DNA from 2 places in the Rossellomorea sp. DUT-2 genome. Region 1 is predicted to be linked to the other one. Evidence: riboswitches for the same ligand, from Rfam matches in the RefSeq annotation. Region 1 holds a riboswitch; the other holds the start of a gene.
What was found. Region 1 has a riboswitch for cyclic di-GMP ahead of ACOSV2_RS08710 (anti-repressor SinI family protein). Riboswitches for the same ligand answer to the same signal wherever they lie in the genome.
Positions count from the first base shown of each region.

Region 2: linked by a shared signal. The riboswitch ahead of ACOSV2_RS20450 (methyl-accepting chemotaxis protein) and the one ahead of ACOSV2_RS08710 (anti-repressor SinI family protein) in region 1 are both predicted to bind cyclic di-GMP.

Region 1 is NZ_JBQPEO010000002.1:574,564-578,780, forward strand. It holds gene ACOSV2_RS08690 (hypothetical protein) at 1-163, opposite strand, end outside; gene ACOSV2_RS08695 (helix-turn-helix domain-containing protein) at 160-678, opposite strand; gene ACOSV2_RS08700 (helix-turn-helix transcriptional regulator) at 855-1,100, opposite strand; gene ACOSV2_RS08705 (helix-turn-helix domain-containing protein) at 1,256-1,636, shown strand; cyclic di-GMP riboswitch class I at 1,896-1,982, shown strand; gene ACOSV2_RS08710 (anti-repressor SinI family protein) at 2,009-2,143, shown strand; gene ACOSV2_RS08715 (hypothetical protein) at 2,483-3,580, opposite strand; gene ACOSV2_RS08720 (NUMOD4 domain-containing protein) at 3,772-4,023, opposite strand; gene ACOSV2_RS08725 (hypothetical protein) at 4,041-4,217, opposite strand, start outside.
Region 2 is NZ_JBQPEO010000006.1:178,040-182,256, forward strand. It holds gene ACOSV2_RS20430 (hypothetical protein) at 1-9, shown strand, start outside; gene ACOSV2_RS20435 (GIY-YIG nuclease family protein) at 82-432, opposite strand; gene ACOSV2_RS20440 (DUF2087 domain-containing protein) at 455-1,201, opposite strand; gene ACOSV2_RS20445 (GNAT family N-acetyltransferase) at 1,463-2,041, shown strand; cyclic di-GMP riboswitch class II at 2,193-2,277, shown strand; gene ACOSV2_RS20450 (methyl-accepting chemotaxis protein) at 2,392-3,222, shown strand; gene ACOSV2_RS20455 (spore germination protein) at 3,868-4,217, shown strand, end outside.

The DNA of each region.
Region 1 (4,217 bases):
CAAGCTCTTTAATCGAGTTAAGTAGATCTACCGCTGATAACATGGCTTCTTTGTATTTTCCTTCTTCCATTCTTTCCTCAATTGCCTGAATCGAATTCCAGGAGCATCTTTGATGTTGCACTGCCTTACGTAAATCTTCATTTTTAAATGTTTGAGTGATCACTTTTGTAACCTCCGTGCTTTTAGGGTTAATCTCCATTGTTTGAAAATCTGTATCATCGAGAATTGATATTCTTTAGATATTAGAGCGACAAGGTTGATCATACTGGCTGCAGCATCTAATACTTCAAACGCAACCTTTTTCATTTCCTCTCGCTCTGTATCGCTTTGAGATCTTACTGGTTTGTACCAACATGCTTTTTCGAGATGTTCTAGAGCTTCAAGTGATTCCTTTTTGACCAGAAGCATCATAGCTGTTGGATGATGTTCAATGAACTCTCCGTTTAGATAGGGTATAGATACATCCCCAGCTGATTCGTTCCATCTAACGAAATAGTATTCTTCATCGTCGATTGCTTCAGCTGTTAGAGCTCTTAAATCTCTAGGGAAACGCTGTCTCCCCGTTTCGTACTTTGCAATGCTTTCTCTTGAAATCGGAAGCTTTAACGATAGTTGGTGTTGTGTTATACCTTTGCGCCTTCTCGCACTAGCAAGCTCCTCCCCTTCCATGACTTTCATAAGGGTTGCTCCTTCCTTTACCTATATATGGATTTCAATGTTCGGGCTGAGTTCATAAAATGAAGTTAACTTGCTTTTTCAGATTTTTGTTTGCGTTCTTCAATGATTCTTGGAACTGATGTTTTTAAGAAGTAGCTTAGGATTTTTTTGATTGTTTCATCTGATGGTTGGTTCATTTAGATCACCTTCTTAACATTACACGAATTGTGACATTCATCTTCAAAAAAAATCGTCCATTCTAAATCAAGTACTTTCGAAATCTTTTTAGCATTCGGAACAGATGCATTTCTTTCTCCACTTTCAATCATTGCATACGTGGATCTAGCTATTTTTGCTTTGGCAGCAACGCTTTGTTGAGTCATTGATTTTTTCTTTCTAATATCTATTAACCATTGCCTTGTAATGTGCTCACCCCCCTTGATGTCACGTTATGTGTAATTTAAGTATATGTCACATATTGTGTAGTGTCAATATAATATTACACTTTTTGTGTATTTTATTTTTTGTCACGAAATGCGACGCTATAATTAACGTTATAAGACGAATATGGACGAAAAAATAGGTTGGAGGAGTTCCAATGTTAAAAAATAAACTAATTGAACTTCGAAAAGATAAGAAGCTACGCCAAGAAGATATCGCAAAAATATTGGGGATTGCCCGAACTACTTATGCTATGTATGAGCAAGGGAATCGTGAGCCTGATTTTGATACATTAAATAAAATCGCTGACTTTTTTGAGGTTACAGTTGATTACTTACTTGGACGTGATCAGAAAAATAAAACTAAAGAAGATACTCTTGAGGAAGTCAACAAACTCGTTAAGGAGTATGGCATAGAGCAATTTGGTTTCTTTGATATTGAAAAGTGGAAGGATCTTTCTTCTGAGGATATTGAGGAGATTAAGAAGCATTTTGAGTATGTTGTGTTCCAGGCAAAACAAAGAAATAAAGAGGACTAAAATAGCCACACAAAAATGCTCAGAGAAGATTCTCCGAGCTTTTTTCAGTAGAATTCAATTAAATCCCCCTTTCGTATTATAAGGTCAGCCAGATATTTCTGGTTGACCATTTTTTATATCATATGATTACGGTAGCCGGGGTAGAACGGAAGCCCCCGTGAAGTGCGACATAAACTGAAAATGTTGTCGAACTTTTTGTTTTATATTTTATTTATTACGGTAAACGGTAGTGGTACTATTATTTTACATTTTTCTATATTTTTGAAAACAGGAAGCTTTTCGAAAGATTGGGACGCAAAGCTACAGGTCTAAGGTTATAAACAGCAATGACGGCTGAGTTACCTAGAATAGTACATATTTTAGGAGGGTAAAATGTTGACTACTGAAAATACTTGTGAAAATAAACTAGACAAAGAATGGATTGAACTCATTATTGAGGCTCGTAACCTAGGAATTTCTATCGATGAAATTAGAGAATTTCTAAATAGATCATCTCGTACTCTATGAGGTCTAGATGTTTTATATTTGCTTCGCTCTATGGATCACATACTCAATAAAAATTTAATTTTGTCGGTGAGGTTGCTACAATTCTAGAGGAAATTAAGAAGCATTTTGAGTATGTTGTGTTCCAGGCAAAACAAAGGAATAAAGAGGACTAAAATAATTGCACCAAAAGAAGCTCAGAGATATTTCTCTGAGCTAAGGAATATTTTCTATTAGTAGAATAAAGAATAATTCACACATTTTAATGGTCCAGAATGGAGTCCATTATAAAAAGAATATCGTCAAATATCCTTTTATTATAAATATTTTATTAGCTTCGTTTAATAATCGTACAATTTAAATTCATTTTCTATTAAAAAACTCATCAATTTCCTTTTTAAATGAATCGAATTTATCATTGTACTCCTTCATCGATAACCCTACTGGCATATAAATAGTGAAATACCTATCGTACCCATCTTGCCAAGCTGTTCCAGTACTTTCTCCAACTTGAACCCATGTTAAGTTGTTGTGTTCAACATATTTACTGCCAGTTTCAAAACAAGGCATCTTAATTGCCAATTTTTGCTCATACATAAAAGGGAAACCTGAAGAATTGCCAACAATCTTTCCTTTAAATTTATATTTTATATATACCCCTTTTATGATCGTCTCAGCAAGCTTGTTGGGGATACGTGACCAATTTACAGTCTTATGTGAAGAACCCTCTTGCAATTCCCTTAGACTTTCAATAGTTTTACGAGTAGTTAATGCAATTTCACCTTTATTTTTATTATATTTTTTATAAAAATTTAATACTATTACCGCTGCCATTAAATAATCATTACCTAATGAATTTAATTGTCTATTAAATAATTTCGCATGTAGCTCAGTCAATTCCTGATGGACTACTCTAATAGCATTATCTACATCTAACTCTTTTTCTGTCATACTTTCTAGTTCTTTTTTAAATGATCGTTGCATACCATTATGTTCAGTAATAAAATGTTCTTTGCTTAATATAATTTTCGTTCCTTTAAATGATCTACTAATACTTGATACAGGCTCACCAGCATGTTGGGCATAATTCCTTAAATTGTAAATAAACCTATACTCAAAACACCTATCATATATTTCAGATAAAGCTAAATCAAAGAATTCCCCATAGCTTTTTTCCTTATTTCTACTTAAAAAAGTTCTCCAGCGATCAATAAAACCTTTATAAGCACTCAAATAATTATTTAACTGTCTTATAATTTTATTTGTAGACCCTTTTTCGTCTTCTACACACTTTATGTATTCATTAAATTCCTCGGTGATTGGTTGCATAAAATTTATTTCTTTCCACAGAGAATTAAGTTTTTCGCATGCAACATTAATTTCGTTTCCTTCAATTTTTTCTATTTCTTTTAATATAGTAACTGTACCTTCATTTATTTCCAAAACCCACATCTGATTCATTTCATCCTCCTTATATAAAATTTATTATAATTAATAGGTTGTATAAAGTTCTTATTGGAAATTTAGATAGTCTAGGTTATTTTAGCAAAAACACTACTAATCTACTTTTAACCTGTAAAAAATATAGGTCAAATCATATAAGATAAAAGACTACTTGATTTCAGTAGACCTTTTATAAACCTGAATGTAGTTCACTTATATATTATTGTTTTAGTTCCTTTAAATTCAGTGTCATTCGCACCTGGGAAGGCTGCTTTCCATAATTCAAATACATTATGATTAGATGCCTTACCATTTTTATATAATTTAACGATATGAAATCCATATTCGTCCCCACACCTTTTAAGTGTTCTTTTAGATCGGTGTGAATACACCTTTCCGGATTCGGAGATATCATATAGTCCTTCATAACCTATAATCGGTTTATACAATTCCTTTCTCATAATTCTCCTCCAGTATCTTAGTTTAGAAAAGCCCCTATTCTCCACTGATTCCATTGATTTTTCTTCTTGCTTCTCCCCGGAACAACACAGTAGTCATTAATAATTGTTTCTTGTCCAATAAACTCTATCGGCAACTCATTATAGTTACTTAAGACAAATGAGGCGATAAACCTACGTGCTTCTTGAATGCCATT
Region 2 (4,217 bases), on a different contig from region 1:
GTTCAATAAAAATAAACCAACAAAAGACATGAACAAAAACGCTCAGAGATCATCCTGAGCGTTTTTGTGTGATCATCGTACCTACTTCTGATTATACCCCCGTTCTCCATACGGCTGCAGTTTCTCCAACCACTTTTCTTCCAACTCATCCAGAGCTTCTTTTTCAGTCACAAATGGATCATCATTCTTTTTCAGTTTTTCCAATAGCTCGAATGTAAATGCGTCTTTCCCGTACTGGATCCATTCGGTTTGTAACCCTTTGCTGGTGGTGAATCCATTGTTTTCAAGCATGAACTTGATCCCGTTCAGGGTCTTCAAGTTTTTCGTGCTTCCGATATAGATTTTATTGTTTTGCTGATTTAAGATTTGAAAGACACCTGCTTCAACCGGTGTTTCTTTATACTGTTGTTTTAACTCTCTTTTACGATCCATGATTAGACCTCCTGTTAGTTCTTTACTTCTTTAACCAGTACTTGCTCCCGTCGGATTTACGGTCTATAAACCCATATTCAATGAGATATCTTCTGATAAGCACATAATCGTCATAAATGTCTTTTAATACATGATTTAATTCTTTTTCATCGTACATATCGTCTTTCTTCAACTGTTTCGAAATCTCACGAAGAATGACCAGCCTTTGCTTTTCCTTTGGGGGGAATTTCGTCAATGCCCCGTCAGAGAAGTACTTACTTACGATTTGCTCCTGTTCGGTCTGTGTAATATTGTACCGTTCGTCCACCATGGTGGCTGTTTTATGAACAGGTACAAACGTCGGGGCATTTTCGTCTTTTTCTTTCAGCAATTCCATCATGGTCAGGAAGGTCTTGGCTTGACGCTCCTTCTCTTTTAAAGCAAACCGGTGATGCCGGATAGTGGACGCACTTCCGATATCCAGTTCTTCTTTGATTTCTTTATCATTTTTCCCTTGATAAAAGAGGGTCAATAAACGTTTTTGGTGATCGGTCAGACCCGTGAGCTTTTTATCCATTCCAATTAAATAATCGAATACGGACAGGTGCGTACGTTCAATGTGAACACCCATATATTTTTCAGCGAGGTAAAATTTATCTTCGTAAGGATAGACCATGCCTTTTTCAAGGATCTCTCCGCACATAAGACAAATAAAGGAATCTTCTTCTTCGATAAAACCTCTTTTCATTTCTTCCAAAGAGGCACTCCAAAACAAGTTGGAAAGCTCCATTCCTTAACACATCCTATTCTTTTATCTTTTGCGCAATTTTTATATAAACGAAATTTAAATATGTTTGTTATTTTATAAACATAATATAAAATTGTTTGTTTTTTGTCAAATAGAATGTTAAAGACCAACCATTGATCACAGTCTCCAAATAGATCAATCAGCAGATTACCTAAAAGCGTAGACCAGATGCAAAGGGCGTGGTATCTTCAGATTATCAAGGTATGTAAATCTCTAAATTGAATGGAACGGAGACAGAAATAGATGAACAACGTGACGAACATTAAATGTGAAAACATAACAGATGATATCATTCAGGAATACCAACAAAAGGGCTATGAGTTGGTATTCCAAGAATATGTGATGGAACACTCCTTAACGGACATCCCTAAAATCGAAACACCATTTCCATTTATTTTCAAAAGTTGGTCAGCGTCATTGAAAGAGCGATTTTATGAAGTTTACGAGGCTTCATTCAAGGACCGTCCCGGTTTTCCAGGGTGGCCCGGGGAGAAGTGGGTGGAGTGGATATCGTCCGGTTCTGATTTTCTACCGGAACGGTCCTATATCGTAACTGTCAATGACCAGGCGGTAGGTTTCATTGCAACCGATCATGAGACTGATACAATCGGGTATATCATTCAAGTGGGTGTGATTAAGGAGTGGCGGGGAAAAGGGATCGCTGCTGTATTGACTTGTAAATGCTTAGAAGACCTCCGACAAGATGGTATGAAATCCGTCGTCCTCCACGTGAATCAAAACAATCCCGGAGCCATAAAGCTTTATGAACGTATAGGATTCAAGACTGTCCGGAAAAGAGGCACGTTTGGAATGACATCTTAGAGTGTCTGTGCAAACCGGGACGGTTCTTACTCTACTTTTCGGGAATCTAGTATAGACGGAACCGTCCCCACTGTATCCATAATTACCAATATCTATTTCTTCACCTATTTGTAGTCTAAATATTTTTTTGAATGTGTCGATATATTAAATATATTAATTTAGATGCGATGAATGGTTATCTGTATGTGGGCGCTTGGATAATCGGGGAGCAACTAGCGCAACCGGCTAATTGAACTTTACTGTTTGATTAGCTTTTTTTATTATAGAACGTTACTTTCTATGCCCAGAAACCTAAAGATGAATGAATAATGGAGTACATAAGCAAATGTTCAAAAGAAGGGGATACGTATATGAACCAATTAACTAGTAAGGCAAGCACCCAAGTTTTAGATATAAAGGATGTTCTATTAGCTCTTGAAACAAATTTGGCTATGATAGAGTTCTCCTTAGACAGGAAGGTAATTTGGGTAAATAATAACTTCGCCGATGCAATGAATTACCGGGTACAGGAAATGCAAGGGATGGATCACAAACAGTTCTGCACGATGGAATATAGCCAAAGCAAAGAATATACAGTGTTGTGGGACAACCTCCGGAAAGGGAAAAAATCTCAAGAAAAAATTGAAAGAGTTGATAAACAGGGAAACAAACTTTGGCTGGAAGCAACATATATTCCTATTTTAGATGAAAAGGGTTCTGTCCATGCAGTCCTGAAAATTGCCACAGACATTACAAAAAGGGAAAATACAACGATAGAGATCATTTCCCAATTAAAGAGCATGCCGAATAATCTAGTTAACTCAGTTATGGACAATTCTAATGAAAAAGTTGAAGCATTAGAGTCTTTAAAAGAACAAATTAAATTAATTGATGAAACGTCGAAATCGATAAAAAATATTTCTTCTCAAACAAACTTGCTTTCTTTAAATGCGGCGATTGAAGCAGCCAGAGCGGGTGAACACGGGAGAGGGTTCAATGTAGTAGCCCAGGAAGTGAGGAAGCTCTCTGTGAATGCTAATAATGCCATTAAAGAGGTTAATGCTAACATTGAAAATATTACAAATGAACTAATAAAAGTTAATCAAATTTCAGAAGACTTACAAAGAATTGTTACAGAATCTAAAAATGAAATTGATCAAACCATTAACAAGTTAGAAAAACTTACTACAAATAAAGAGTAAGTGTAGGTAATGGGTTCTGTGTTACATATTAGGAGAATATAAAGAGCGTGTTCCGAACCACTATGGTTAAATAGGCTCTTTAAATGCAACTCATGCAAACCGGGGACGGTCGTAAGGGAAAGGTTAAGACGGAACCGTCCCCACTCTGTCTATGTATCGAAACAGAGATAGACTTGTGAATATCGTCATTGTATTGCTCTTTTGTATCCTTATCTTTCATATCATCCGAATCATCCTTCACGTTAAGGTTTACTTCGTGTATAGCATGAGGTTGGGATATTTTTTATTTATTGAACTAATCATTTTCCTTATTTTATTTCTTTTTTCAAAAGGTGAATGTCTTTCTCAATGGGATTATTCATAACGAAAAGAATACTTTAAATAGCATGCAAAAAAGCACAGAGTTTATCTAACTATGTGCTTCTCTTTCTTATAGAGATTGTTACCCTATTCTCATTTTATTCTTTAACTTTTATGGAGGATAAAGGATGCTAAAAATAGCAATGTGAATGTGCCTAAAAGAAAATATAGAAAATATAAAGAATACCTTTCACGATACTTCTGACCTTATCGTAAGAAATATATAGCCTTCTGGCTGCGAAGGTTCCCTTGAAATGAATATTGTCTATTTGGACGGAATTATCGATGCAGATGTTATTCAGGATTTTGTGGTCAAGCTTATTAGAACCATTCGAGACTGAAGGTTTTAATGAATCACTCATCGATCAAATCATTGAAAGAATAGTTGAATCGGCAGATGTGAAAACGACAACTCAGTATCAAGAATTGACCGATGCCATCGTACAAGGAAGCACTGTCTTATTAATTGACGGGTTTCGAGAAGGCATCATTATACCATCTCCCAAGTGGGCAGAAAGAAGCGTCGAAGCGTCAATCGGAGAACGTTCGGTAAGAGGTACGCAAATTGGATTAACAGAAAAGATGAAAACAAATATCAATCTGTTAAGAGGTTCATTAAAGACCCCGGATTTGTG